Regions from separate parts of the Vreelandella sp. DA03-1M genome, predicted to be linked through region 1. Evidence: predicted binding sites of a transcription regulator. Region 1 holds the regulator's gene; each other region holds the start of a gene.
The links. Region 1 encodes sigma-54, which starts transcription at its own class of promoters, with help from an activator protein. Its sites were predicted from a motif close to TGGCACNNNNNTTGCTNT; they were not measured.

Region 1 (7,345 bases):
CGCACCCTCGACGCCCCAATCGGGTAATACGCGCGGTGCCGTTAGAAAATTTTGACTGCATGTGTCCCTGCCCTGTATTTACCCTGCATTGAAGCCATTAGCCTGTCTTTGTCATCGGGGGCTCGCCCAAAATATCGCGATAAAATGCCTCAGCGGGATAGTGAAACGGCACTGGGCCATCAGGCTCGCCATGAATAAACTGGCTAACCCTGGGGTCTTGATTCGTATCTAAGGTTTGCGGCGTACCATGGGCAACCACCTGACCATCAGCAATTAAATAGAGATAGTCTGCAATGCTCAGCGTCTCCTTAATATCGTGAGACACCACCACAGAGGTGAGTTGCAGCGCTTGATTAAGGCGCTTAATAAGCTGCACTAAAACGCCCATCGAGATGGGGTCCTGACCAACGAAAGGTTCGTCATACAGGATCAACTCCGGGTCCAGCGCCACGGCACGAGCCAGAGCGACCCGCCGCGCCATGCCTCCCGACAGCTCTGCGGGCGTCAAGTGACGCGCCCCCCGCAACCCGACCGCCTGCAGCTTCAGCAGCACTAGATCGCGCACCATGGTATCGGGCAAATCAGTATGTACGCGTAACGGAAAAGCAACGTTTTCAAATACATCTAAATCGGAAAACAGTGCGCCACTTTGAAATAGCATCCCCATCCGCTTGCGTAGCGTAAATAGCGCCTTACGAGACAGCCGATGAACATCCTGCCCATCAATCACTATCCGCCCACGCTCTGGAGTCAACTGCCCGCCGATTAGCTTAAGCAGCGTGGTTTTACCAGTACCGCTTGGCCCCATAATCGCGGTTACTTTGCCGCGCGGAATCGTCATATTTATGCCGCGAAAAATCTCGTGATCGCCACGTGAAAAATGGAGGTCTTCAATTTCAATAAATGGAGCATCTGTCATGGATCAGTTGACTCTTAACGAGGCGCACTTGGGTTAGCCATCATACCCTATTTGCGGCTATCGCGGTTATAAAACAGTGTTTCTAAAACATTATCAAACATTGTACTATAACGCTACAAAACACGACGGCACGCTTGAGTATTTCTACTGGTCTAACCATTTATTGTTAGCGAATCGGTAGCAGGCCGCCTTATTGTCAAAACGCATCCGGGCTAACGGTCTTAAGTACTAGCTGAACGACTGCCTATAAAGGGCGTCAAGATGTTATTCTTGGCGGTTACTACTTTTTATATGTTCAATGATTAAGAGAAAACGCTATGCGCCAGCCTCTCGCTCCACCCAGCCTACTACGCGAAAGTGCATTGCGTACGCTGCAAATTGAGCAGGCAGCCATTGGCGGCCTTCAAGCCAAACTAGACGAAAGTTTTGACCGTGCCTGCGAGCTAATTCTCGCCTGCCAAGGCCGCGTGGTGGTGACCGGCATGGGCAAGTCGGGGCATATCGCTGGTAAGCTGGCGGCCACACTTGCCAGCACAGGCACACCAGCTTTTTTCGTTCACCCTGGTGAAGCCAGCCACGGCGATTTAGGCATGATTACCCGTTCCGATGTGGTATTGGCGCTGTCTAACTCGGGTGAAACCGCCGAAGTCACTGCGCTCTTACCGCTGCTTAAACGCCTGGGTACGCCGCTAGTCAGTATGACAGGCCGCCCCAACTCCACGCTGGCTAAACACGCTGATGCGCACCTGAACAGCGGCGTAGAGCGTGAGGCATGCCCGCTCGACTTGGCCCCCACCAGCTCAACAACGGCAGCGCTCGCCCTGGGCGACGCCCTCGCTGTGGCGCTGCTGGAAGCGCGCGGTTTTACCGCTGAAGATTTTGCCCTTTCCCACCCCGGTGGCAGCTTAGGCAAACGCTTGCTGCTGCGCGTTAGAGATCTTATGCACGACGGTGAGCGACTGCCCCAAGTCCCCCTGGGAAGCCCGCTGCGCGACGCGTTATTGGAAATCACCCGTCAAGGGCTAGGCTTTACCTGCGTGGTAGATAGCGATGGCCGCCTAGCCGGGGTATACACTGACGGTGACCTTCGACGCACGCTCGACCAGTTTCACAACCTGCGCGATGTCATCGTTGACGATGTAATGACCCGGCCGGGCAAGCGCATCGCCCCCGACATCCTGGCGGCGGAAGCGGTACGTATCATGGAAGAGAGCCGCATTACGGCGCTAGCAGTGGTTGATGAACAACAGCGTCCTATCGGGGCGCTACATATGCATGACCTGCTTGCCAGCGGCGTTATTTAAGACAGCGGCGTCATTCAGCAATATTACCGACCCGCTTTACGAATTTAATGATAAGGAGGTTCTATGACCTTACCTAATGCGCTACTTGATCGACTCCGCCGCGTGCGCCTATTAGCATTGGATGTTGACGGCGTACTGACCGACGGCCGCCTCTACTTCCAGGCTGACGGTATCGAAATCAAAGCATTTCATACTCAGGATGGTCATGGGCTGAAGCTTCTCAAGCGAGTGGGTATACATGTAGCGCTGGTGACGGGCCGCGACTCTCCCATGGTGAGCCAGCGCGCCGCATCACTGGGCATCGACCTGGTCCATCAAGGCTGTGAAGACAAGCTTGCCACCCTGCGCGGGCTTTGCCAGCGTCTCGATATAGAGTTAGAGCAGGTGGCCTACTGTGGTGACGACCTGCCTGACTTGGCCGCTATTAAGCGTTGCGGTGTCGGCATTACCGTCCCTAATGCGCCAGATTACATGCATACCCACGCCGACTGGACCACGGAACGTCTAGGTGGCCACGGCGCCGTACGTGAAATCTGTGACACAGTGCTTGAATCTCAAGGGCACTGGGGCGCGGTGCTAGACACCTATCTTCACGGTCGCACCTAATGGTGAAGCAGGTAAAAGTACGCATTTGGTTAGCCGGGCTGGTCGTAGCCCTGGGGGCTCTACTGGTGTGGCTTGACCCACGGGGGCCTCAAGACACGGCCATTGACCCTGAAGCGCAGGCCCAGGAGCCAGGCCACGTACTGGAAAACGCTGAGATCACCCTTTTCGGTGAAAATGGCAGCGTATTACAGGCGCTTAAAACCCCACGCCTGATCCATACGCCGCAGCGTAGTGAAACCTGGACGGAAGAGCCCGAAGCTATTTTATACGATAGCGAAAACCGCCAGTGGCTAGCTAGCGCTGATGTAGGCACGCTTAACACGTCCACTCAGGCCTTGCTGATGTCAGGCGCGGCTCGCCTGATCGCACCGGATGAAGGTTGGCAGTTAGACACTGAATTATTGCACTATGACGGGCTAAAACAGCATGCGTGGAGTGAAACACCGGTAGTGCTACAACAGCCGCCCCAGCAAATGAACGCGTCGCGCATGGACGTCTGGCTTAACGAAAGCCAAGTGCGCTTAACTGATAATGTGCGTGGCACGCACCCTCCGGCCACGCAACGCTAACAGGATTTGCCATGAAATCACTGCTATATACCGCCCTTTTTGCCCTTGCGGTACCACTCTCGGCACTGGCCCAAAACAGCCAGGCCCCGGTAGAAGTTGAAGCCGACCGTTTAGACCTTGACCAGCGAGCGGGAACCGCTGTCTATACAGGCAATGTCGATATTCGCCAAGGCGGAATGCAATTACGTGGCGAGCGAGTAGAGATCGAACGCAACGAGGCAGGCGAGCTCTCCCGCGCGACCTCCACCGGTGAGCGCGCTTACTTACGTCATCAAGCTGAAGGGCAAGAAGGCCCTACAGAAGGTTGGGCAAGGCGCATTATTTATCATGTCGCTGAACGCCGCGTTGAGCTGATCGACCAAGCCGAATTAACGCAACAAGAAGACACCTTCACCGGCGGTCGCCTTGAATATTTCATTGACCGTGAAGTGATTCAGGCCCGCTCTGACGTTGACGGCAGCGAAACCCAGCGCATACGTATGACGCTTCAGCCCGAACAATAGGGAGCCAAGCCTTGGCAACTACAGACACTGCGCCAATCAAAACCCTATATGCCCACCACTTGGCCAAAAGCTATAAGCGACGCCGAGTCGTTAAAGACATCAATTTAGAGATCTCCCAAGGCAGCGTTGTGGGCTTGCTCGGCCCCAACGGTGCAGGCAAAACCACCTCTTTTTATATGATTGTGGGGCTGGTGAAATCCGATGCTGGCAAAGTGGGTATCGACGATGTAGATCTAACCCGCGCCCCAATGCATGAACGCGCTGCGGCGGGTATCGGCTACCTTCCGCAAGAAGCGTCTATTTTTCGTAAATTATCGGTTGCCGATAATATTATGGCGATACTCGAAACGCGCAAAGAGCTCAGCCGTCGCGACCGCGAGCAGCGCCTGGAAGCGCTACTTGAAGATTTTCACATTACCCATATTCGCGACAACCTGGGCATGAGCCTTTCAGGCGGTGAACGCAGGCGTGTGGAGATTGCTCGCTCACTGGCGACAGAACCCGCATTCATTCTGCTGGACGAGCCCTTTGCTGGCGTAGACCCCATTTCGGTGGGCGAGATCAAAACCATTATTCGGGCATTAAAACAGCGCCACATCGGCGTACTGATTACCGACCACAACGTTCGCGAAACCCTGGATATTTGTGATATCGCCTACATCGTGGGCGATGGTCAAATCATCGCCAGCGGCTCTCCAGCCTCGATACTCACTAACCAGAAAGTGAGGGAGGTTTATTTAGGCGCTGATTTCCGCCTCTAGCTTATTTTTCACTTCTAATTAGCGCTCTACAACAACTTTACTACCAATGGCATGCTTATTGCACTTGCACCTGAGACCTACTCGCACTAGGGTGGAGCATTCTGATTAACGAGTGGTTCTCAGATGGTCATGAAAGCTTCTCTTCAACTGCGCATGGGCACACAGCTGACCATGACACCTCAGCTGCAGCAGGCCATTGCCCTGCTACAGCTATCAACGCTGGACTTACGTCAAGAAATTCAGCAGGCCCTAGATGCCAACCCCATGCTGGACCAAGAGGATGAATTTGGCGAACAGGCTGTCAGCGAGCCCAAAGAGGAAGAGTGGTCAGAGAGCATTCCCACCGAGCTCTCGGTAGATAGTGACTGGTCTGATACCTACCAAGATATGGGCAGTCACGGTGGCACCAGCAGCGAAGGACCTGATTTTGAGCGCCAAGCGGCTGGCCAGAGTCTTCATGGGCACTTGCTGTGGCAGCTTGCCATGACTGATTTTGGCGCGCGAGAGCAACTTGTCGCAGAAAGTCTTATCGACGCGTTAGATGCTAATGGCTATTTAACTCAGCCGCTCAACGATATCCGTGAAGGGCTTCGCGCCCAAGGTGTCGATGGGCTTAGCCAGCGCGAAGTGGAAACTATTCTGCTTAAACTTCAGCAATTTGAGCCAACAGGGATATTCGCCCGCGACCTGCGGGAGTGCCTGATGCTGCAGCTGGCCATTCTTCCCGATGATACGCCGTTGCTGGTTCCTGCCCGCCGCTTAGTACGGCAGTTTCTGGAAGCGCTCGGCAAAGATGACATGCGCTTACTAAAACGCCGCCTGGGACTCGATGATGACCAGCTGGCTGATGTCATTCTCCTCATTCGTAGCCTTGATCCACGCCCGGGCAGCGCCTATGGCGATACCGATGATAGTTATGTAACGCCCGACCTGGTCGTACGCCATGACCACGAAGGCTGGCACTTAGAGCTCAATCCTGAGGCATTGCCAAGGCTGCGCATTCAGCCCGACTACGCAAGCTTAATAAAGCGTGCGGATAAAAGTCAGGACAATCAGTTTTTAAAAGAACACCTGCAGGAAGCACGCTGGCTGATCAAGAGCCTCTCTAGCCGCAACGATACGCTACTGCGCGTTGGACGCGAGATTATCACCCGGCAAATTGGCTTTTTAGAACACGGCGAAGAAGCCATGAAGCCGCTCATATTGGCCGATATCGCCGAGGCCGTGGAAATGCACGAATCGACTATTTCCCGGGTAACCACTCAGAAATTTATTCATACGCCTCGCGGCGTATTTGAACTCAAATACTTTTTCTCAAGCCAAGTCAGCAGCCAGGATGGTGACAGCCATTCAAGCACCGCTATTCGCGCTCGGCTTAAGAAATTGGTTCAAGAGGAGCCGCCAGGCAAGCCGCTTTCTGATAGCCGCTTAGTCACGCTATTAGGAGAGTGGGGAATTCAAGTAGCGCGTCGAACGGTGGCTAAATACCGTGAAGCCATGGGCATTCCCTCCTCTAGCGAGCGACGTCGTTTGCGCTAGCACAAATCAACGTTTTAGGGAAACTCTCGACAAGGGCTTTGCAACGCGGCAAAAAGGGTTACAATCGAAGTACAGTCCGATGGATAAGGAGTACGTCAATGCAAGTTAATATCACTGGTCATCACGTAGAACTGACTGACGCCTTGCGTGACTATGTCAACGAAAAGCTTGAACGTGTAGAGCGCCATTACGACAACATAACCACGGTGCAAGTCACCTTATCTGTGGAGAAAGAGCGCCAGCAGGCCGCCTGTACGCTGCACGCAGCAGGTGCTGATTTACATGCGGAAGCCCTAGACAGTGATATGTACGCCGCTATTGACGCATTAGCGGACAAAATTGATCGGCAACTCGTTAAACATAAGGAAAAAGCACAAGCTCGCGCCCAAGGCGCAGGCGTGCGTTAATTCAATGACGTTGGAAACCATACTCCCCCCGGAACGTGTTCTCTTTGACGTACCCGGGGGCAGCAAAAAAAGGGTGCTGGAATTTTTCAGCACCTTTATTGCCCAAAATATCCCCAGTCTGGACAGCCAAGAAGTGTTTAGCCGTTTAATTGGCCGTGAGCGCTTAGGCAGTACCGGGATTGGTAACGGCGTGGCTATTCCCCATGCGCGTAGTCCTCACTGCTCGGCCCCGATTGCTGGTTTTTTAAAACTCGCAGAAGCGATTGATTTTGATGCTATCGACGGCGACCCGGTGGATCTGGTATTTGTATTGCTAGTTCCAGAAGAGGCTGATGACACACATCTCTCTCTGCTCGGCCAGGTAGCGACCATCATGAACGATGCGGATACGCGTCAGAAACTGCGTAAAGCAGGCAGCCAGCGCGAACTACTTGAGTTGCTTACCGCTAAAATTCGTGAGCAAACAACCTCCTGAAAGCCTAAACCTGCCAAGCGGTACTCAACGGCAGGTTGTTTTGCGCTCGCCACCCTTAACGCAGCTTGATCAAAGCAAAGAGAGACCCTATGCAACTTGTGATCATTAGCGGCCGCTCTGGGTCAGGTAAATCTATCGCCTTACAAGCGCTTGAAGATCTTGGCTATTATGCGATTGATAACCTTCCTGCCATGCTGCTGGGTTCGTTGGTGGACGAACTACGCGACAAAGGCGACCGTGCCCATTTAGCGGTCAGCATTGA
Region 2 (7,345 bases), 2.1 Mb from region 1:
AAAAAGGGCTTGTCCGCTTTGGGCAAAAACCCCTTTTGCCCACTCTGTCACCACATTGGCCCGCGCAGTAATGCGAGATTCAGCGGCCTCAATTTCTTGTTGATACTGTTCGCTAAGCAGCCAGCCAAAGAGTAACGCCATAACGAAAAGTGATGATAGATAAGCCGCCACCACGTTTCGCCGCTGGCGACGATAGGTATTAGTAACCTTTAGGGCATTATCATTGTCATCAATAGGAGTAACAGACATCGCACAGAGGCCTTATCCAGGTATCCGACCAGGACACCTGATACAGTGTTAAAAAAACAGGAACGATACACCACACGCGCTGACACGTAGTTTAACCCGATAGTGCCGCGGTGCTTATGGGATGTATATCAGTTTTTATCACAGGTAATACGTTAAAAAGCGTGACGTTATCGGTTAAGAGGCTACGTACTAAGGAATTGCTATGGCATCGCTGAGCCAAATGAGCGACTACGAGATTCGCCTAATTCGAATTTTTAAGACGGTGGTTGAATGCGGCGGCTTTACGGCAGCGGAAACGACGCTTGGCATTAGTCGCTCGGCGATTAGCCAGCACATGAACGATTTAGAGGGAAGGCTGGGTTTTTCACTCTGCCAGCGGGGGCGCAGCGGGTTTAGTTTAACAGAGGAAGGTAAAGAGATTTATCAGGCGGGACTCACACTACTAACGGCCCTGGAAACCTTCAAAAGCGACGTTAATGCCTTGCACCAAACGATTAAAGGCGAGCTGAATATTGGCATTACCGACAACCTAGTGACGCTTCCGGCCATGCACGTGACCAACGCACTGGCTGAACTTAGCGCGCCGGAACATGAGGTAACGCTGCATATTCATATGGAGCCTTCCGACGCCGTTATTCGAGGCGTGATGGATGGCCATTTGCACGTCGGCGTAGTACCCGCGGTGAACCTACCCACCAGCTTAGAAACCCGACACCTTTATGATGAGCCTTCCTACCTTTACTGTGCCGCAGGGCACCCGCTGTTTGCGGAAAACGATGACACGCTCAGCGTTGCAGATATCGCACGACACGCAGCTATTTCACCTCGTTATCCGCTGCCAGTTGAGGCACGCCAAGCCCATGATGCGCTCACGCTACGCGCGTCGGCATCCGATCGGGAAGGTGCTGCCTTTTTGATTTTGACAGGGCGTTTTATTGGCTTTCTACCCGAGCATGTTGCCGAGCAATGGGTCGCAGCAGGCAAAATGCGGGCGCTGCATGTTGCCACGCAGCATTACCGTATTCCATTTGTGCTGATCACTCGCCATGACCGCCGCCCTAACCGAGTGGTCGATGCTTTTTTAGGCTTAATCAAAAGTAGCTAATCTAAAAGCCAGGCTTCCGTGCCGGGCTTTAAACATAGTTATTGGTTACCACTACTGATTAACGCTGCTCGGTGACCTCGCTGGCCATTAACGGCGCAGGCCCTGCCTGTGGAGACGATGCCACTACTCGGCTGGCAGCGTAGTAAACAATTGCCCCCAACGCCGACCCAGTGAACCAACCATAATCGTAGAACCAGTTCATCGTGCCTGTCACCAGTGAGATCAAGGTGAGTAGCACCGGCACACCAAAGGCGATAAACCCAGCCATGTTCACCGCAGGATAGGCGTGGTTATCCATATAGAGACTAGGCACATCCAAGCGCTGCTTTTTAATCAGGAAGTAATCCACCGCCATAATACCCGCGATAGGGCCGAGTAGGCTGGAGTAACCGAGCAGCCAGTTGGAGTACATCTGCTCAAGTGACACGCCCGGTGGAATCACACCGGCCTTTTGCAGCAGATCGTAGCCCATTAGCAACACGCCCACCGCACCGGTCATCAGCACACCGCGGGTCTGATTAATCAATTTGGGCGCAATATTCTGAAAGTCATTGGTGGGAGAAACAATATTCGACGCTGTGTTGGTGGAGATCGTGGCAATAATGATCAGCAGCATCGCCATGATTACCCAAAAGGGGCTGTCGATATAGCCAATCAGCCGCACCGGGTCGGCAACGGTCTGGCCCACCAACGTTTCAGACGCCGCGGTTAACACCACACCGAGCGCGGCAAAGAAGAACATCGTCAGCGGCAGCCCGATGATCTGGCCAGCAATCTGGTCTTTCTGACTTTTGGCAAAGCGGCTGAAGTCAGGGATATTAAGCGACAACGTAGCCCAAAACCCCACCATGGCGGTCAAGCCTGCAAAGAAATAACCATAAACGGAAGCTCCCTCAGGGCGCGACGGCGGCTGCGCCAGCAGCTCGGTCATCGACATATTCGGCCATGCCCATATCATCAGCCCAACGCCCACTGCCAACAGCAACGGTGCAGCCAAGGTTTCCAGCCACTTGATTGACTCCGCACCGCGAATCACCACATACAGGTTCATGGCACCGAACACGAAAAAGCCAATCACTTCCCCCACACCGCCAAGTGCCGCCCAGGCAGGAATTAACTCCGAAAGCAGTAGATGAATAGCCAAGCCACCGAACATGGTCTGAATACCAAACCAGCCACAGCCGACTAATGCCCGCACCAGGCAAGGCACATTGGACCCTAAGATACCGAAGGAGGAACGTAAAACGACGGGAAAGGGAATGCCAAATTTAGTGCCAGGAAAAGCGTTTAAGGTAAGCGGAATCAACACGATGATATTCGCTAATAGAATGGCAAACAGCGCCTCGCCAACGCTCAAGCCAAAGTAGGCGGTCAATACGCCACCCAGCGTATAGGTGGGAACGCAGATCGACATCCCAACCCAAAGCGCCGCAATGTTCCACTTGCTCCAGGTGCGTTCGCTGGCCTGGGTAGGCGCAATATCCTCATTGAAGCGAGGACTATTGCGCACATCCTCACCGACTTGAAGTTCAATCAGCCCCTCTCTGTCGATCATCTGGGTTCTTGAGCCAGTCATTTTATTCTCCTCAGCAGTGATATTGCCGATCGCATTCACGGGTTCAGCTCTCGTTACAGCAATAAACATGCCTAAAAATAAAGCATGGTCGTTAACTTATTGAACAAAAAGCTGACTTAAATGGCAGATAGGCAACCACTCCCTATTAAATTGTTATTGTTTTAATCAACACACACTAACTTCCCTAAAAAACATAGCTGGTAAAAAAATAGCGCACCAAAAAGAAACGTTAAATTTCAGATAAATCATGAATAAATATACTAAGCAATTGATTTATAAAATAATAAATAAATCACCATTCATGTACATGCATTCACCAAATGAGTAAAAGCAATGATAAAAATCAATAATCCCATATAAAATCAATTAGTTAATCAAAAAGAATACCCACAGTAAAAAAATCTTGAAAAGCGACTACATAAGGGACTATGTTCAAAAAGCTGTCAAATATGACAACTTTGCTCATAACAATAATCCGTCGGCATTTAGTCGATATCACTACACGCCAAGCAACCCACGCTAATGGCTCATCCATAGCGGCTCACAAACATTAGCAATACCTGATTACTGCGAACCGTTACTCAACACTAAAAACGAGCCAGCGGTTGGCGCGTAGGATACGAGAGGGCTTTTATATGCAGAAAATGAAAATCGGCCTGATTCAAATGGGCCTAAAAACCAGTACAGATTTGGAACCGGCGGCGATTCGCGATGCCATGAACGAGGCACACCTGCCGATGATTCAGCAAGCGGCTGAGCAAGGTGTGCAAGTACTGTGTTTCCAAGAAGTGTTCAACCAACCCTATTTTTGCCCCAGCCAGGATGGCAAATGGTACGCCGCCGCCGAGCGTGTGCCGGAAGGCCCCACCTGCCAAATGATGCAGAAGCTCGCGGCTGAGCACCGCATGGTCATTATTGTGCCCATCTTTGAGGAGACCGAGACCGGCGTTTACTACAACACGGCAGCGGTATTCGACGCCGACGGTAGCTATCTAGGCAAATACCACAAGACACACATTCCCCAAGTCGCTGGCTTTTGGGAAAAATTCTTCTTCAAGCCGGGCCAATCCAACTGGCCGGTGTTCGATACCGCCTACGGCAAGATCGGCGTGTATATCTGCTATGACCGCCACTTCCCTGAAGGCTGGCGGGCACTGGCGCTCAACGGTGCTGAAGTGATCTTCAACCCCTCTGCGACTGTGGCTGGGCTATCCCAATATTTATGGGAGCTTGAACAGCCCGCCTCTGCGGCTGCCAACGGCTGTTTTATCGCCGCCATCAACCGCGTGGGCAGCGAAGCGCCTTGGAATATCGGCGAATTTTACGGCTCCAGCTATATCGTGAACCCACGCGGCAAGATTGAAGCCCAGGCCAGCGAAACGGAAGACGAGCTGCTGGTACACGAGATTGATCTGGATATGGTGCGCGAGGTGCGCAACAACTGGCAGTTCTTCCGTGACCGCCGCCCCGAGACCTATACCCGCCTCACCGACGGCGAATAAGCCACCTCAGTCAATCACTTAAGGAGCGAACCATGAGCTTATTGATCAAGGGCGGCACCGTCGTCACCCACGCTGATACCTACCGCGCCGACGTGCTTTGCGTCGATGGAAAAATCCACACCATTGGCAACAATCTCGATATTCCTGAAGGCTGCGAGATCGTCGATGCCAGCGATCAACTGGTAATGCCCGGCGGCATCGATCCCCACACCCATATGCAGATGCCGTTTATGGGTGCGGTGGCCAGCGAAGATTTCTACACCGGCACCGCCGCCGCTATGGCAGGGGGCACCACGACCATCATCGACTTCGTGATCCCAAGCCCCGGCCAGTCGCTGCTGGAAGCATTTAACACCTGGCAAGGCTGGGCCGAAAAAGCCGCCACCGATTTCGCTTTCCACGTGGCGATTACCTGGTGGGACGAGAGCGTCAAAGAAGAGATGGGCACCCTGGTGCGGGATCACGGCGTTAACAGCTTCAAGCACTTTATGGCCTACAAGGGCGCGATCATGGCCACCGACGATATCCTGGTGGAGAGTTTTTCCCGCTGCTTGGAGCTGGGCGCTATTCCCACCGTACACGCAGAAAACGGCGAGCTGGTGTATCACATGCAGCAGAAACTGCTGGCTCAGGGCATGACCGGACCAGAAGCCCACCCGCTATCTCGCCCGCCCCAGGTCGAAGGCGAAGCCGCCAGCCGGGCGATCCGTATTGCCAGCACCCTAGGTGCTCCCGTTTACTTGGTACACGTTTCCACTAAGGACGCAGTAGACGAAATCGCCTATGCCCGTCAGCAGGGTCACCCAGTGTTTGGCGAGTGCTTAGCGGGCCACCTGGTGATCGACGACAGCGTTTATCAGAATCCCGACTGGGCAACCGCAGCGGCCCATGTAATGAGCCCGCCCTTCCGCCCTAAGGGCCATCAGGAAGCGCTCTGGCACGGCCTGCAATCTGGTAACCTGCAAACCACCGCCACCGACCACTGTTGCTTCTGCGAAGAGCAGAAAGCCGCCGGGAAAGATGACTTTACCAAGATCCCTAACGGCACCGCGGGTGTAGAAGACCGCCTCGCCGTGCTGTGGGACGAAGGCGTGAATACCGGCAAGCTCTCGCCTCAGGAGTTTGTCGCGGTCACCTCCACCAACACCGCCAAGATCTTCAATCTCTACCCACGTAAAGGGGCGATTCAGGTGGGTTCCGATGCCGACATTGTGGTGTGGGATCCTAACGGCACCCGCACTATCTCCGCCAAAACTCATCACCAGAACGTCGACTTCAATATCTTCGAGGGCAAGACGGTGCGCGGCATTGCTCGTCACACCATCAGCCAAGGTAAGTGGGTATGGCGCGACGGCGAGCTGCACGCCGAGCGCGGTGCGGGCCGCTATTTAGAGCGTCCCGCCTATCCCGGTGTATTCGAGCTGCTGGCCAAACGCGCCGAGCTAAATGCCCCTGTAGCGGTAACGCGCTAATCCCGGCCCTGCCGAAGAACAGAGCAATGGAGAAACGACCGTGACCCATTCACTTGATCACCTGCCCAGCGCAAAAGAGGTCGGCACCTACGACCCAGCGACGTTGGCACATAATTTCAGCGACCTTCACCCACCGCTGACGCCGCGCCAGGCTATCATCGAAAGCCAGCGCTGCCTCTACTGTTATGACGCGCCCTGCGTTGAAGCCTGCCCATCGGACATTGATATCCCTAGCTTTATTCGCCAAATCAGCGAAAACAATATCAATGGCGCGGCGGAAACCATTCTGGAAGCCAATATCCTAGGCGGCAGCTGCGCCCGCGTATGTCCCACCGAAATCCTCTGCGAGCGCAGCTGCGTGCGCAACCACGACGCCGAGTGTCAGCCTGTGCTGATCGGCTTGCTACAGCGCTACGCCACCGATCATATGCAGTTTGAGAGCCACCCCTTTAAGCGCGCCGCCAGCACTGGCCGCCACATCGCTGTGGTGGGTGCCGGGCCTGCGGGACTTTCCTGCGCTCATCGGCTGGCGATGCTTGGCCATCAGGTGACGATTTTTGAAGCTGAGCAAAAGCCCGGCGGGTTAAACGAGTACGGCATCGCCCGCTACAAAATGACCGATGACTTTTCCCGCAAGGAAGTCGAGTTTTTACTGGAGGTCGGCGGCATTGACCTCCAGTACGGCCAGCGACTCGGGTATAACCTCGAACTTTCCACGCTGCATCAGCAGTATGACAGCGTGTTTCTCGGTTTAGGGCTAGGTGCCAGCCGCGCCCTGGGCCTAACCGGCGAAGAGGCGCCGGGTCTGATGCCCGCGGTGGACTACATCAAAACCCTGCGTCAAACCGATGACCTGGGCAGCCTCACCGTGGCCAAACGCTGCATTGTGATTGGTGCAGGCAATACTGCGATCGATATGGCAACGCAAATGGCTCGCCTGGGAGCCACCGAGGTGACGCTGGTCTACCGTCGCGGCGTGGAGGCGATGTCCGCCACCGACCACGAGCAGGAGATCGCCAAAGCCAACGGTGTACGCATGGTGACCTGGGCGCAGCCCGATGAAATCTTGCTGGATGACCAGGGCCGCGTAGCGGGCATGCGCTTTGCCAAGACCGTTGAGCAAGCGGGCCAATTATCCTCGACGGGCGAAACGATTGAGATTGCCGCCGACGCCATCTTCAAAGCCATAGGCCAAAGTTTTGATAACACCAGTCTCGCTGATGCCACCGCTGCCGAGCTAGCCCGCGACGGCGAGCGCATCCACGTCAATGAGATGTTCCAAACCTCACTGCCCAACGTTTACGCCGGAGGCGACTGTGTGAAACCCGGCCAGGACCTCACCGTACAAGCCGTGCAGCACGGCAAGCTGGCGGCTCACGCCATTCATCAAGCGCTCGCCGCCCAGCAGGAGGCCGCATGAACACCACGCCTTTCAACACCC
Region 3 (7,345 bases), 2.2 Mb from region 1:
AGGCGATAGCGTACCTGCTCGTCCTCTTCCTGCGCAATCAAGTCATCAAGCGTGGGCACCAGCTCACCGTCTACTTCACCTAGCAGGCGCTCGGCTGATGTGCGACGGCGCTCCACGTTGGGCGAATAGAGGTCAACTACCGCGATGGCACTACGCAGTTGATTACGCAGGTTGTTGTTAATGCCGATACGTTCCAGGTCACGGCGGGACATCTCACCCAGCGCTTCGCCGGTGAGTACATCGGCCACCGGCCAGTCGCGGCCGCGGTTCTCGAGCACCAGTACAAAACGGCCATCTTCGGTGCGCTGTAAGCGGCCATCCAGCAGGGCTTGCAGCCAGTCACGGGCACGCTCATCGTCGCTTTGCAAAATGGCAGTAATGGCTTCGCCTTTGGCGGTGTAGGACTCAACGTCCAGCGCCTCTAGCAGTTCGAGCGCGGCGGCATCATTAGTGGAGCTGCTAGCGGCGTCTGTTGATTGTGCTTGTGCATTGAGGGTAATACCCAACAGCAGGAAGCAGAGCAGCGCCAAGGAAAGGAAACGCCTCATGGGGTTCTTCCTTTGGTTATTTAAAAACGGTTATCTAAGAGGGAAAGGTAGCGTGCTCCTTGCCGCGCCAACCATCGAACCACGACGCGGCAAGGGGTTTTAGGCTTTACTCAGCGAGTGCCGCTTCGGCTTCTTCTGCTGCGGTGCTGCCACCACATGAACCGTTCACGACGTTAAAGTTGCCGCACTCCATCGGCTTGCGCCAATCGGCAATCAGGTCACGCGAGCCAGGCAGGTAGTCAGACCAGGCGTCGCCCGCCACGGTAGAGGGCGTCTGCCACACGATATCGAACTGGCCGTTATCCTGAATTTCACCAATCAGCACCGGCTTGGTGATGTGGTGGTTGGGCATCATCGCCGCATAGCCGCCGGAGAGGTTAGGCACGGTCACACCGATAATGGCGTCTTTAACGGTATCGACGTCCGTCGTGCCCGCTTTACGTACCGCTTCTGCCCACATGTTGAAGCCAATGTAGTGCGCTTCCATTGGGTCGTTGGTGACCGCCATATCGTCGCCGGTGTACTCGATCCAGGCATCGATAAAGTCGTAGTTGTCGTCGTTATCAACGCTCATAAAGTAGTTCCAGGCCGCCAAGTGACCCACCAACGGGCCGGTATCAATACCGGTCAGTTCCTGCTCGCCTACAGAGAAAGCGATGACCGGAATATCGGCCGCATCGATGCCCTGGTTGGAAAGCTCGGTATAGAACGGCACATTGGCGTCGCCGTTAACCGTTGAAATTACGGCGGTTGGTTTACCCTCTTCACCGAAGCGGCGAATTTCCGCCACGATGTTTTGCCAATCGGAGTGACCGAACGGCGTGTAGTTAACCATGATGTCCTCTTCCGCGATGCCGTATTCGTCCTTGAGGAAGGCTTCAAGGATACGGTTGGTGGTACGCGGGTAGACATAGTCGGTACCCACCAGCGCAAAGCGCTCGATACCTACTTCGTTGATAAGGTATTCAACCGCAGGAATCGCCTGCTGGTTAGGCGCCGCGCCGGTGTAGAAGACGTTTTCAGAAGACTCTTCGCCTTCATACTGCACCGGGTAGAACAGCAGCCCGTTGAGCTCTTCGACGACTGGCAGCACTGCTTTACGAGACACCGAGGTCCAGTTGCCGAAGATGACGTCGACTTCTTCTTGCGCCAGCAACTCACGAGCGCGTTCGGCAAACAGCGGCCAGTTAGAGGCGGGGTCAACGACGACGGCTTCCAACTGGCGACCCAGCAAACCACCGGCTTCGTTCTGCTGTTCGATCAACATTTCGACGGTGTCTTTAAGGACAGTTTCGCTAATCGCCATGGTGCCGGAGAGGGAGTGCAGGATACCGACTTTGATCGGGTCATCGTCTTGCGCAAAGGCCTGGGTGCTGGCTCCCATGACCACGGCGGTGAGTAGCGCGGTGGCGAAACGGCCACTTGAAAGGAATGATTGCGGGTGTGTCGAGCGTTTGAGAGTGTTCATTGTTAATCTCCTTGCACCCCTTATGATTGGGGCTTGATGGTTGGCTTCGCACTTGGGGTTGTTGTGTTAGCTCCCCCAATACGTCCACTAGCCATTAACACCTGCAAGGGATGCGCCAGATTGGCACAACGCTCACTTATAGCTAACGAATCAGCCACTTAGTTATCTTAAAATATTCCTAATTATCGTCAAACGCACCAATATAAAGCGCAAAGTTGTTATTAAAGCACCTTAACAATGCACCAATAAGAAACACTGCACCAACTCGGTACTTAGATTAGTCATATACAATTTAGAAACTTTATACTTACTCTTCAGTTACAAAAAGTAGAAAAAGAGCCTGTCCATCTTTCAGAGGTACTACTAATAAAAACGGGGCGCCGACTTTCGTCGGCGCCCCGTTGCTCAAGATGACTCCTTTAAGTATTAATCGCTTTCAGGCGAGCCTGACGTAGGCGTTGCTCCCTTCATCCCACGACGCAGGAGAGGACCCACAATATAAGGCAAGATCAAGCCTAATCCAGCAAAGACCCAAAGGCCGATAGCCAGACCGCTATCCCAAAGAATCATCCAGTCGCCATCGGAGATATCCATGGCATGGCGCAGGTTCTTCTCCATCTCAGGCCCCAGCAACAAGCCAAGAATCACTGGCACCAGCGGAATCTCAAGCTTGCGCAGGACGTAACCGCCCACCCCAAAGGCCACCATGAAGTAGAGATCAAAGATGGTGTTACTGATTGAGTAGATACCCACGAAGGCAATCATCGTGACGATCGGCAGCAAGTACATCGGCGGCACGGACAGCAGCTTGACGAAGATGCCCACCAACGGAATATTAAGGATCAGCAGCAAAAAGTTACCGATCAATAGCGCTGCGATCACGCCCCAGACGATGTCGGCATTCTGGGTGAACATCAACGGTCCCGGGGTGATATTGAGCGAAATCAACAACGCTAAGAGTACTGCGGTAGTACCACTACCCGGCACACCCAGGGTTAGCATGGGGACCAGAGCACCGCTCGAAGCGGCGTTATTGCCAGCTTCGGGAGCAGCCACACCACGCGGGTCGCCTTGTCCAAAATAGCCTTTCTTACCCAACACACGTTTTTCAAGGGTATAGCTGATGAAGCTACCCAACGAAGCACCGGCGCCGGGTAGCACACCGGCAACAAACCCCAGCACCCCGCCACGGAAACTGGTGGGTAGAATATCGCGGATATCCTTCCAGGAGAGCGAAAGTTTGTTGACCTTCATCTTCTCCTTACCACCGCCTGCGCGCTCCTCAATGAAGAACAGCAGTTCGGAAATGGCAAACAGACCGACGATAGCAATGATGAAGTCCACGCCTTCAAAAAGTTCGAGCACCCCGAAGGTGTAGCGCTGCACGCCGGTATTGTCGATACCCACCGTGGCGATCATTAGGCCAATACTGGCGGCGACTACCGTTTTGATAGGGTTTTTGCCAGTGATGCCGCCTAAGGTAGCGAACGCCAGCAGGAAGAGCGCAAAATATTCTGCAGGGCCGAACGTTAAGGCAAAATTAGCCAACAGTGGCGCCAGCAAGATCAAACCAATAGTGGCGATAAGGCTACCGATAAAAGAGGCCACGGCTGAGATCGCCAGCGCCTCAGAAGCCTTGCCTTTCTGGGCCATAGGATACCCGTCAAGACAGGTCATCATGGCCGGTTCATCGCCGGGAATATTCAACAGAATCGATGAAATACGCCCACCGTACATGGCGCCCGCATACACGGAGGTCAGCATGATCAGGGCGGTTTCTGGTGCGAGTCCCAAACTGAACGCCAGCGGAATCAGGATGGCCACACCATTAGCTGGGCCTAATCCCGGCAAGGCGCCGATCAAGGTGCCTAGAAAAGCACCCAGCAAGGCGAACATTAGGTTATGGGGCTGCAGAGCAACGCCAAAACCATCCATCAGATAACCTAGAGTTTCCATTAGTTCATCTCCAGGAATGACAACAGACCCAACGGCAAGGCGAGATCGAGTGCAAAACTAAACAGGAAGTACACTACCACTGCCGAGACTGCACCGGTCATGTAAGCATTGAGCGGCCGAGCCCCCATGCGCCAGCAGAGCGTTCCCACAGCAAGCGTAGTGCTAATAATAAAGCCCAGCGGCTGAAGCAGCATGGCGTAAAAGATCAGCACCACTACGGCGATGATTAGCTCGATACCGGTACGGCTCCAAGGCCATGCGTTATCGGGATCAGGGCGTACAATCAGATAAAGGCTGGAAATTGCCAACACTATGGCGAGCAACTTCGGAAAAGTGTCAGGGCCAACGGCTTCGGCCCCACCAAACGGTTCCGGGAACTGAGTCGCGGCCCAGCCGTACGCGACGGCCAGGACGATCATCAGGACCCCAAAGATGCGGTCGTTGAAAGTCATTACTGAATTAGCCCAATATCTTTAGAAAGCTGTTCAATCTCATTGATCTGGTTGAGTACGAACGCTTCGAACTCGCCAGCGGTCATGTGAAATGGCATCAATCCGTTCTGAGCCATGACATCCTGCCACTCTTCACTCTCATAAATAGTGTCCATGGCATCGGTCCAATACGCTTCAGCCTCTTCAGAGACGTCCGCCGGCATATAAAAGCCGCGCCAGTTGGGGCCAATAGCGTCGATGCCTTGTTCACGGGCAGTGGGTACGTCCGCCATGTCACCGGGCAGACGTTCTTCAGAAAGAACCGCCAGGACGCGTAAGTCGCCAGATTCCATAAACCCTTGGGCTTCAGTGATATCCCCGGTAAAGGCGTCCACGTGGCCACCGATTACCTGGGTTAGCGCTTCGCCACCGTTGTTGTAGGAGAGGTAGGCAATGCGCGGAAGATTTTCGACATCCGCTGCCTGAGCGGCGATCAGCACTTTGAGATGATCCCATCCGCCTTTAGCGCTACCGCCAGCGAACTTAACGCTGCGCGGATCTTCCTTGAGCGATTCCATGAGCTCATTGAGGTCATCGATCTCGGAATCAGCGGCCACGGCGATAATTCCGTAATCCGCCCCTAGCGCTCCGATCCAATTGACCTGATCGGCAGTCAACCCTGGGAATTGCCCTTGGGCCAGACGAGTGGTCGTGGCAGTAGAGGCTGCAACCAGTAGGTGGTCATCGCCAGCGCGCTTGCTGACGGTATGGGCAAACGCCACACCGCCACCAGCACCAGCCATATTGATGGTTTGTACATTCGCTGGAACTATATCAAGTTCCTGCATGACATTCCCTACGCTACGGCAAGTAAAGTCCCAACCGCCGCCTGGGTCAGAGGGCGCTATACACTCCACCTTACCTTTTGGCTCGAAGGCTGAAGCGGTGCTAGCAAAAGTGGTAAGCGTCGCTAGCGGAAGGGCCAGCAACGTTAAATACTTAAAGGAAGGCTTAATGATCATGGCGTTCTCCACGTGTCAGTGTTGTTGTATGGGGCGTCTTATTGTGAGACTGCACGCCGCGAACGTTAGAAGACCGCCACCCTGACCGACAAGCTTGTGCGCATAAAAGACAAAAAGTTCTTTACGCGCATTTTGTTCATTTTGTTCACGCCTGCTAGCTCACAGCACTTTCTTATAGAGAATCTAGCCAGTCATGTGCCGTCTTCAACAGTCGATAACGACGTTCGGGCCGCCCTACGTCACCATAGCCCAGCTCAGCACTTACCGCCTGCTCGGCAACTAGAAATTCTAAATAGCGGCGCGCGGTGGAGCGGCTAGCTCCCATGATGCGCGCCATTTGCATGGCGGTAAGGGAGTCGGGGGCATCGGCCAGGGCATCGATCACCCGGCGTAGTGTCAGCCGGTCAATGCCTTTAGGTAGGGCTTGAGATAGTGACTGACTTTTTGCCCGCAACGGCTCGCCGGGCTTAAGGCGCGCCAGCACGGAGTCCAGTTCATCCTGATTCATCTCAGCGCGGTTGGCCAACGCTTCACGCTCGCGACGGAAGCGAGTCAGCATTTGCGTCATTCGCGCAGCTTCAATGGGCTTGATCAGGTAGTCAAATACCCCACCACGCAGCGCTTCACTAATGGTTTCCACTTCGCGTGCAGCGGTAACCATGACGATATCTACATGCACGTAGTCGCGGCGAATCGCCCACAGCAGTTCCAAGCCCTCGACATCGGGGAGGTAGGCATCTAACAAAATCAATTGGATGTTAGCGGCGTGTTCCGCCATCAGCGCCTTGGCTTCGCTGCCGTTGCGCGCCATACCCACTACATAAAAGCCTTCGCTCTTTTCAATGAAGGCTCTGTGGATATCGGCGATGCGAAAATCGTCTTCAACGACCAAAATGCCGTACTGCCTATCAGACATCGCGTTTCCCCTCGCCGCTATGGCCACTGTTTTTGGACTTGTTGTTGAGATCGTCGATGAGATCGCCTTTGAAATGATGGTTTAGATCACTGTCAGGCCTATTTTGGCATAGCGAGCGGTCAAGCACGGCGATAAAGCACGCCCCGCCCAGCTCACTCTCTTCCAGAGTAACAGCGCCGCCATACTGACGGCAGAGCCTAGCCACCAACGCTAAGCCAATGCCCTGGTGTTTGCCCGCTTTGGTCGAAAAGCCTTCTTGGAAAATCGACTCGGCGAGTTCAGCGGGCACACCCGGCCCGTTATCCTCCACTTCGATCAGTAGCTGCTCACCCAGGTCGGTGAAAAACAGGCGTACTTTGGGCGTTTTATTTGGTCCATGAAGGGCGGCATGGCAGCCATTATCCAGCAAGTTACCCACCACGCTCATCATCACCTCTTGACCGGTAGGCGTTAGCGGGCAGGAGAGCGAGCTTTGTTCGTCAATTTCCAGCGCTACGCCAAGCTCCCGCGCGCGGGTGAGTTTACCCAGTAGCGTACCGCTAAGCACAGCGTCAGCCACGTTGCGCATTAAAAAGCTCATTTGCGCCTGGGCACGCTCGGTTTCCTGATGGATCAGCGACAAGGCTTCCTCGATGCGCTGTAACTGCAGTAACCCGGAGATGGTGTAGAGTTTGTTGGAAAACTCATGAGCCTGGGCACGCAGCATATCCACGTCACGGCTAGCCTGGGTTAGCGCCTGGGAGAGGTCGACTATCTCCCGACGGCTACGGAAGGTGGCCACCGCCCCTTCGATCTCACCCTCGTGCAGAATCGGCACCCGGTTGACCACCACGGGATGATCGCCCAGCCACATCTCCTGATCGAACTCCTGCTCGCCGCGCCGGAGCACTTCCAATAACCGTGAGTTGGGCACAATTTCACGGATAGGCTGTCCCAACAGCACATGCTCGTCATCCAAGTTAAGAAAACGCCGCGCCTGCTGGTTGACCAGCGTGATATGCCCT
Region 4 (7,345 bases), 490 kb from region 1:
CTAATGCGGTTGCCTGCCATATTGGTAAGCGGTTCGGGCATTCCAAGTAAATATCCTTGCGCATAATCAATACCCATCTTGTGCAGTGTGTCCAGCGTCACCTGGGTTTCAACAAACTCTGCAATCGTCTTTATCCCAAGCGTTTTACCTACGGCATGAATAGCTTCAACCATTGCCCGGTCAATCGGGTCTTGATGCACGTTGCGAATAAAATTGCCGTCAATTTTTAAATAATCGACAGGCAACTGCTTTAAATAACTAAAAGAAGAGAGTCCAGTACCAAAGTCATCTAGCGCAAAACGGCAGCCGTAAGCTCTCAGGGTATGAATGAGAGTCTGTACGCTTGAGAGCTGGGCGATGGCGGTGCTTTCCGTTATTTCAAAACACAGCGTGCCGTGGGGTAGGTCTGCCGTGGATACTTGGGTAATAAGATCCTGACAAAAATCAGCATCAGATAGCGAAGCCCCTGATAGATTGATTCCCCACAGGCTATGCGTTCGTGGTGCAGAATGACGGTTTTGATCGCCTAACCATGCCAGGGTGTTACGTATGACCCATCGATCAATGCGCACCATAAAGTGGTAGCGCTCAGCGGCGGGTAAAAAGCTTCCAGGGGCGATCAGCTCACCATGCTCTTCCATGCGAAGTAAAATCTCACGATAGGCGGGAGCATCGGCGCAGATGGCTTTTATCGGCTGGGCAAAAAGTCGAAAAGCATCGTTATCTAAGCCATTTTGCAACCGCTGAACCCACTGTAGCTCCCCATGTCTCTCCAGTAATGAATGGTCATCGGGTTGATAGCAGTGGATGCGATTTCGCCCCGCCTCTTTGGCGGCGTAGCACGCGGCGTCAGAAGCATGTAATGCTTGGCTAAGCCGCATTGGGTGGGCTGAGTTGAGTTCAACCAAGCCAATGCTGACCCCAATCCCAAAGGTGTGTTCTTGCCAGGCAAAACGATAATTTTCGATATCGCAGCGCAGGGCTTCGGTAATGGTCAGCGCTCTATCAAGACCGCAGTCCGGTAGCAGCAAGGCAAACTCATCGCCGCCCAGGCGAGCAGCAATATCGCTACTGCGCACATGGGATTTCAGCTTTAATGACACTTGCCGTAACAGCTCGTCCCCTGCCAGATGGCCGCAGGTATCGTTAACTATTTTGAACTGATCAAGATCCAGGTAGCACAGGACATGCTGACCATCATCGCGATTCAGCAGCGCGGTAAGTGCTGATTCAAAAGCACGCCGATTGAGTAAGTCGGTTAGATTATCGTGACTTACTTGGTAACTCAGCTGTTCTGTCAGTTGACGAGTGAGACTCACATCTTGAAAGACAACGACAGCTCCAAGAGTGATACCACTACGAGATCGTATCGGTGAGGCGCTGTGCTGGATGGGAGTGCGCGATTGGTCACGCTGTATCAGCAGGCAATGCTCGGTGGAGTGCACGGGGGTTAATTGCGTGAGCACTTGCCGGGCTGGGTTGCTTAATAGCTCGCCACTGGTTTCCTCGAGTAACTGATATACCACATGAATGGGTTTATCCATTGCCTCATCGAGTGACCATCCCGTTAAGCGTTGCGCTTCTTTATTGAGGAACGTGATGTTGCCACTGGCGTCGCAGGTGATAACGCCATCACCGATTGACGCAAGCGTAGTGCGGGCAAGATCACGCTCCCGGTTTAACTGCTCTTGAAGCTGTTTGCGCTCAGTAATATCGCGCACCATGCCAGAACGCTCTGATGCCGATCCGCTAGCACCTTCGCTAACCTGAATTTCCAAGTAGCGAATACGCTTATCATCGGTGCGTCGTTTAATTTCATGGCGCGCGCCGGGGGTTAGCGTGAAACCAGGCAGTAAGTGTGAGACGGGCTGTCCAATAAGCTTGGCTGCATTGACATTGAAAAGCTGCTCCGCTCCAGGATTGAGGCTGGTTAGCGCTCCATCTGCCTGCCAAGTAATTACGCCATCGCGCAGGTTGCGAAGCATTACGCGGGTATGTCCCACGGCTGTTTCAAGCGCTGCCGTTACCCGATTGTAACTGGCCGCGATTTCACCCACTTCGGTAAATGGGTCGGCTTCAATGCGTTGGCGCATATCGCCCTGTTGTTCATGCTTACGCATGTGTTCGAGCAGCTGGTTCAGTTCGTTGTTGGCGCCATGCTCGGCTAAATTAAGGCCCATTTTTTCCGCCTCGGGCGAGACGCGCAAAGGGAGGAAGCGCCAAGTGATACGAAAAAGTAGCCATGCGCTGCCAAAGCTCCAAACACCGCAGACGACAACGCCAAGCAGTTGAATGCCAAACTGAGCAGGCCGAGACAAGCCGCTGTCCAAAAGCGTTAAGTCCGCCACCCAGGGTAAAGCCAGCGTGCCCCAAATCCCCGACACCAGATGGGAGGGGATAGCACTCACGGCATCGTCAATGTGCTTTCTTAGTAACCATTCGCTGGTTAGTACCATGAGTACTCCACTCACCGCGCCTAATCCAAAGGCGGCCTGTAGCGAGATTGCGTGGGCGCTAGCGGTGACGGCGACCAGTCCTGCAATGGCACCATTAATGGCGTACATCACATCGGCATAGCGTCGTGTGCGAAACCCATCAACATACCCGAGAGTATCCCGCCTACGGCCCCGAGAACGGTATTGGCCAATATGCTGGGTATTTGATCTGTCACCGCCAGCGTGCTGCCGCCGTTAAAGCCGAACCAGCCAAGTATCATAAACAGAGCGCCCAACATGGCGAGCGGCAAGTTGCCGGAGGGAAAGGCGGTGGGCGGCTTACCTTGGGAGAAGCGCCCATTGCGTGGGCCGATACTAAGTACTGCTGCCAGTGCTACCCAGCCTCCCACGCTATGAACAACCGTCGAGCCAGCAAAATCGACAAAACCCAACGATACTAGCCAGCCTTCCGCGCCACCTAAAAGCCCACCCCATGCCCAGTGACCAAAAATCGGATAGATAATTAAAGCAATCCATAAGGCTGTCCAGGTATAAGCCAGAAAGGGCATTCTCTCCGCCACCGCGCCAGACACAATGGTGGCGGCGGTGGCGCAAAACATTGCTTGAAATATAAAAATAGTAATTACCCAGCTGCCGGCAGCGTCAAGTTGCCAGCCAAGCAATGACGTACCAATAAAGCCGTGGTAGGAGTCACCAAACATAATGCCAAAGCCCACTAACCAAAAAACACTGACGGCAATGGCAAAGTCCGCTACGTTTTTCATAGCGACATTGATTGCATTCTTGGTTCGTGTAGTGCCTGCCTCTAAACAAAGGAAGCCAGCTTGCATCACAAATACCAGGGCCGCCGCCCAGAGTACCCAGAGCGTATCGATCAGCGAGCTATCCAGATTTAGCGTGGCAGACATGGTGTTTTCCTTTGTCACTAGTACGAGGGCATCTTTTGGTGCGAGCGCTTCTTTTTGGTGCTTTATGTGTTTTTCGCAGAGGAGGAGAGGCCGTTACGACGTCTTCAATTGCATACCGTTCAGGTTGCCTAATAGAAACTAAGCAATTGTTATGCCGCTAATAGTGTTGTCATCCTTTTTAGCTCGCTATGGAGCATTAATTACTTATTTTTGGCTCTAAAACAGCGTTTTCTACTATATTAATGCAGTTGGTTTGGTGATATTTTTCAAATAGTTATTACTTACCAATCATGGTGCTGAATCGACAGCGGGGAGTGCATCAACATGGCGCGTCAAACGGTAGTTTTAGGAGCAGGGATGGTAGGTGTCAGCATTGCCTGGCATCTGCGTCAGCGCGGTCATGACGTCACCGTGGTAGACCGCCTCCAGCCTGGTCGAGAAACCTCGTTTGGCAATGCAGGCATTATTCAGCGTGAAGCCGTTAGGCCTTACCCCTTTCCACGGGATGTTAAAACGCTCCTGAGCGTGTTGCCTAACCGCCGGGTTGATATTCGCTATCGTCCTGCGGGCATGGTGAATGCCGCTTCTCCACTGTTGCGCTACTGGATGAATTCAGCGCCGAAGGCTTACCAGAAAATCGTGCCGGAATATGCATCTTTGATTCAGCAGTCACTGAAGACTCACGGCCCGATGATTGAGGCTGCCGGAGCGGAACACTTAGTGCGCAGGCAGGGATGGCTTGAGCTTTACCGTACCCCTGAAAAGTTGGCCGCACGGTTAAAAGATGCCGAAGAGGCGCGCCGTCTTTATGGTGTTCAATTTGAGCAACTGGATCGGGCTGCGCTGATGGAGAAAGAGCCTTCCCTTAGCGAACATATTATTGGTGCGATTCACTGGCTCGACCCTTGGACCGTGGCCGACCCCGGTGCGCTGGTCGAGGCTTATGCCCAAGCATTCAGCAATGATGGCGGGCGCATTCTGCAGGCGGATATCACCTCGGTTCAGCAGGTGGGTGGCCGGTGGCAGGTAAGTACTGCCGCTGAAACGTTAGAAGCAGACGACGTCGTGGTGGCGCTAGGGCCTTGGGCGGGTAGCTGGCTGAAGGAGCTTGGCTACCATTTCCCTACCTTTGTGAAGCGTGGCTATCACATGCACTACGCCCCACAAGCAGAGGCCAAGCTAAGTTACTGGGTCATGGATGCTGAAATTGGCTACCTGCTGGCGCCGATGAATGCGGGTATCCGCTTGACCACCGGGGCAGAGTTAGACCGCCTTGATGCCCCCGCCGACGTTAACCAACTGGGCGCGGCAGAGAAAGTGGCGCGCAGTGTGTTTCCGTTAGGGGAGCGCCGCGATGAAGCCCCTTGGAAAGGTGCGCGGCCGTGCCTGCCCGATATGAAGCCAGTGATTGGCCCAGCGCCACGCCACCCAGGTTTATGGCTCGCCTTTGGGCATGGGCATCAAGGGTTTACTCTTGGTCCTGCAACGGGTCATTTGCTGGCAGATATGATGGAAGGGCAGCCTACCGCAATTGATATGAAGCCGTTTCGCGCTGACAGGTTTTGAACGGGCGCTATATTCGTTAATGATTCGGCGAGTTAAGCCGATAGTTGTAGATGCTGGCATTAGTAATAGTGACGATATCTTTGCGCGTGATCTAATGCTTTGCTAGTTTGTAAGTACATTTGCATACCATTAGGTGAAAATATGGATGTAGGCATCAGCAGTTCAGTCAGTGCCTCGCTTTATATGAATCAGGCGCAAACAGCCGAACAGGCGCAGATGCAGGTGTTCAAAGAAGCCTTGGACACCCAGGCTGAGCAGGTGACAGAAGTTTTAGCCTCTGCCAACACCGGTGCACAACCGGACTTGGCCAAAGAAGGCAGCGTCGGTACTCAGGTGAACACCTACGCATAACGCCTAGAAGCAGCATCTCGTTGCATGCTTCGTTAAAAACGCTGAATTCGTCAGCGTTTTTTTTGGCCTCTCCAATTGCTTAGTCACTCATAAAGCCAGCCGCGACAAAAGCAGTCTCTAGGCGTTACAATTGTCTCAATGGACATTGCTCACCGCGTGCTAATCAATCACTGGAAAGCGGCGCGGAGTAAACATTTTCAAAGAGGCACAATGAAAGAGACTCAGTTAGCCCATGAGGCGGGGCTTAGACGCACCTTTGCGATCATTTCGCACCCTGACGCTGGTAAAACCACCATTACTGAAAAGCTGCTGCTGTTTGGCAACGCCATCCAGTTGGCCGGTTCGGTCAAGAGCAAGCGTAACGATCGGCACGCAACGTCGGATTGGATGAAAATGGAGCAGGAGCGGGGTATCTCTGTCACTACCTCGGTAATGCAGTTCCCCTATGGCGGGCGCATCGTCAACCTGCTGGATACACCTGGCCACGAAGACTTCTCCGAAGATACCTACCGTACGCTTACAGCGGTAGACTCTGCCTTGATGGTGATCGACGGCGCAAAGGGCGTCGAGGATCGTACTATCAAGTTGATGGAGGTATGTCGTCTGCGTACAACGCCGATTCTGACCTTTATCAACAAAATGGATCGCGATATCCGTGACCCCATTGAGGTAATGGATGAGGTCGAAACGGTACTCAATATTCAGTGCGCGCCAATGACCTGGCCGATTGGCATGGGGCGCCACTTTAAGGGCGTTTATCATCTGTATAACGATGTGGTTCACCTCTACACCCAGGGGCAGGGTAGCCGTATCCCCGATGATAAACGCATTGAAGGCCTAAATAATCCTGAAGTAGATGCCGTGTTGGGTGAAGACCAAGCAGAAGAGCTGCGCATGGAAGTGGAACTAGTGCGTGGTGCCTCCCATGAGTTTGACCTGGACGCCTATCGTCGTGGTGAGCTTTCGCCGGTCTATTTCGGGACTGCGATGGGTAACTTCGGGGTGCGTGAAATGCTAGATGGCTTTGTTGAATACGCGCCGCCCCCCCAGGCCCATGAAACCGATACCAGAGAAGTCACTTCTGATGATGATCGCTTCACCGGTTTCGTGTTTAAAATTCAGGCCAATATGGATCCCAATCATCGCGATCGCATTGCCTTCTTGCGGGTCTGTTCAGGCAAGTACGAAAAGAACATGAAGATGCGCCATGTGCGCATTGGCAAAGACGTCAAAATTGCCGATGCGTTGACCTTTATGGCCTCTGACCGCTCGCAGGTCGAAGAAGCGTGGCCCGGTGACATTATCGGTCTGCACAACCACGGTACCATTCAGATCGGCGATACCTTTACCGTCGGTGAAGATATGCGCTTTACCGGTATACCGCACTTTGCACCAGAGCTCTTTAAGCGCGTGCGGTTAAAAGACCCGTTGAAAATGAAAGCGCTGCAAAAAGGCTTGCAGCAGCTTTCTGAAGAGGGCGCTACCCAGGTCTTTATGCCGATGGACAATAATGACCTGATCCTTGGCGCTGTGGGCACCCTGCAGTTCGATGTGGTTGCTCATCGCCTGAAAGAGGAGTACAAGGTCGACTGCTTGTATGAAGGCGTCAATGTGCAGACTGCCCGCTGGGTCTACTGTGAGGATGCTAAAAAACTCGAAGAGTTTAAGCGTAAAGCCAGCACTAATCTGGCGATTGATGGCGGTGGCTATCTCACTTATATCGCGCCGACTCGGGTTAACCTGCAGATGACTCAGGAGCGCTGGCCGGACATTCGCTTCCAACCCACCCGCGAACACTAAGTATTGATATGTTAATCGACGCGCACTGCCATCTCGATTTTTCTGAGTTCGATCATGATCGAACTGAGGTGTTTGAGGCTGCCAAGGCGGTGGGTGTGGTGCGCTTCGTGGTGCCGGGTACAACCCGGGCCCGTTGGCAACAGGTGCTGGCGCTGGGCGAGCGGGATGACACCTCGGTTTGCCTGGGGCTTCATCCGTACTTTATGCAACAGCATCAAGAGGCCGACCTTGAGGCGCTCGACCTAGCTCTGAGCGAGCATCCTG

Region 2: ACXUPB_RS18535 (NCS1 family nucleobase:cation symporter-1) is a predicted target of sigma-54. The motif match lies at 2,986-3,003, and genes of this name have one in related genera.
Region 3: urtA (urea ABC transporter substrate-binding protein) is a predicted target of sigma-54. The motif match lies at 2,117-2,134, and genes of this name have one in related genera.
Region 4: ACXUPB_RS10750 (ammonium transporter) is a predicted target of sigma-54. The motif match lies at 3,504-3,521, and genes of this name have one in related genera.

Annotation. Positions count from the first base shown of each region.
Region 1 is NZ_CM146798.1:1,823,995-1,831,339, reverse strand. It holds gene mlaE (lipid asymmetry maintenance ABC transporter permease subunit MlaE) at 1-61, opposite strand, end outside; gene ACXUPB_RS08420 (ABC transporter ATP-binding protein) at 98-919, opposite strand; gene ACXUPB_RS08415 (KpsF/GutQ family sugar-phosphate isomerase) at 1,237-2,223, shown strand; gene ACXUPB_RS08410 (KdsC family phosphatase) at 2,287-2,829, shown strand; gene lptC (LPS export ABC transporter periplasmic protein LptC) at 2,829-3,398, shown strand; gene lptA (lipopolysaccharide transport periplasmic protein LptA) at 3,410-3,901, shown strand; gene lptB (LPS export ABC transporter ATP-binding protein) at 3,913-4,662, shown strand; gene ACXUPB_RS08390 (RNA polymerase factor sigma-54) at 4,786-6,201, shown strand; gene hpf (ribosome hibernation-promoting factor, HPF/YfiA family) at 6,300-6,608, shown strand; gene ACXUPB_RS08380 (PTS sugar transporter subunit IIA) at 6,613-7,083, shown strand; gene rapZ (RNase adapter RapZ) at 7,173-7,345, shown strand, end outside.
Region 2 is NZ_CM146798.1:3,966,462-3,973,806, forward strand. It holds gene ACXUPB_RS18525 (bifunctional diguanylate cyclase/phosphodiesterase) at 1-249, opposite strand, end outside; gene ACXUPB_RS18530 (LysR family transcriptional regulator) at 452-1,354, shown strand; gene ACXUPB_RS18535 (NCS1 family nucleobase:cation symporter-1) at 1,413-2,930, opposite strand; gene ACXUPB_RS18540 (nitrilase-related carbon-nitrogen hydrolase) at 3,566-4,432, shown strand; gene hydA (dihydropyrimidinase) at 4,465-5,904, shown strand; gene ACXUPB_RS18550 (NAD(P)-dependent oxidoreductase) at 5,945-7,324, shown strand; gene preA (NAD-dependent dihydropyrimidine dehydrogenase subunit PreA) at 7,321-7,345, shown strand, end outside.
Region 3 is NZ_CM146798.1:4,334,160-4,341,504, forward strand. It holds gene urtB (urea ABC transporter permease subunit UrtB) at 1-548, opposite strand, end outside; gene urtA (urea ABC transporter substrate-binding protein) at 655-2,016, opposite strand; gene ACXUPB_RS20160 (tripartite tricarboxylate transporter permease) at 2,443-3,972, opposite strand; gene ACXUPB_RS20165 (tripartite tricarboxylate transporter TctB family protein) at 3,972-4,424, opposite strand; gene ACXUPB_RS20170 (Bug family tripartite tricarboxylate transporter substrate binding protein) at 4,424-5,425, opposite strand; gene ACXUPB_RS20175 (response regulator) at 5,598-6,341, opposite strand; gene ACXUPB_RS20180 (sensor histidine kinase) at 6,334-7,345, opposite strand, start outside.
Region 4 is NZ_CM146798.1:2,315,557-2,322,901, forward strand. It holds gene ACXUPB_RS10745 (EAL domain-containing protein) at 1-2,564, opposite strand, end outside; gene ACXUPB_RS10750 (ammonium transporter) at 2,564-3,364, opposite strand; gene ACXUPB_RS10755 (NAD(P)/FAD-dependent oxidoreductase) at 3,689-4,930, shown strand; gene ACXUPB_RS10760 (putative motility protein) at 5,072-5,281, shown strand; gene ACXUPB_RS10765 (peptide chain release factor 3) at 5,492-7,081, shown strand; gene ACXUPB_RS10770 (TatD family hydrolase) at 7,090-7,345, shown strand, end outside.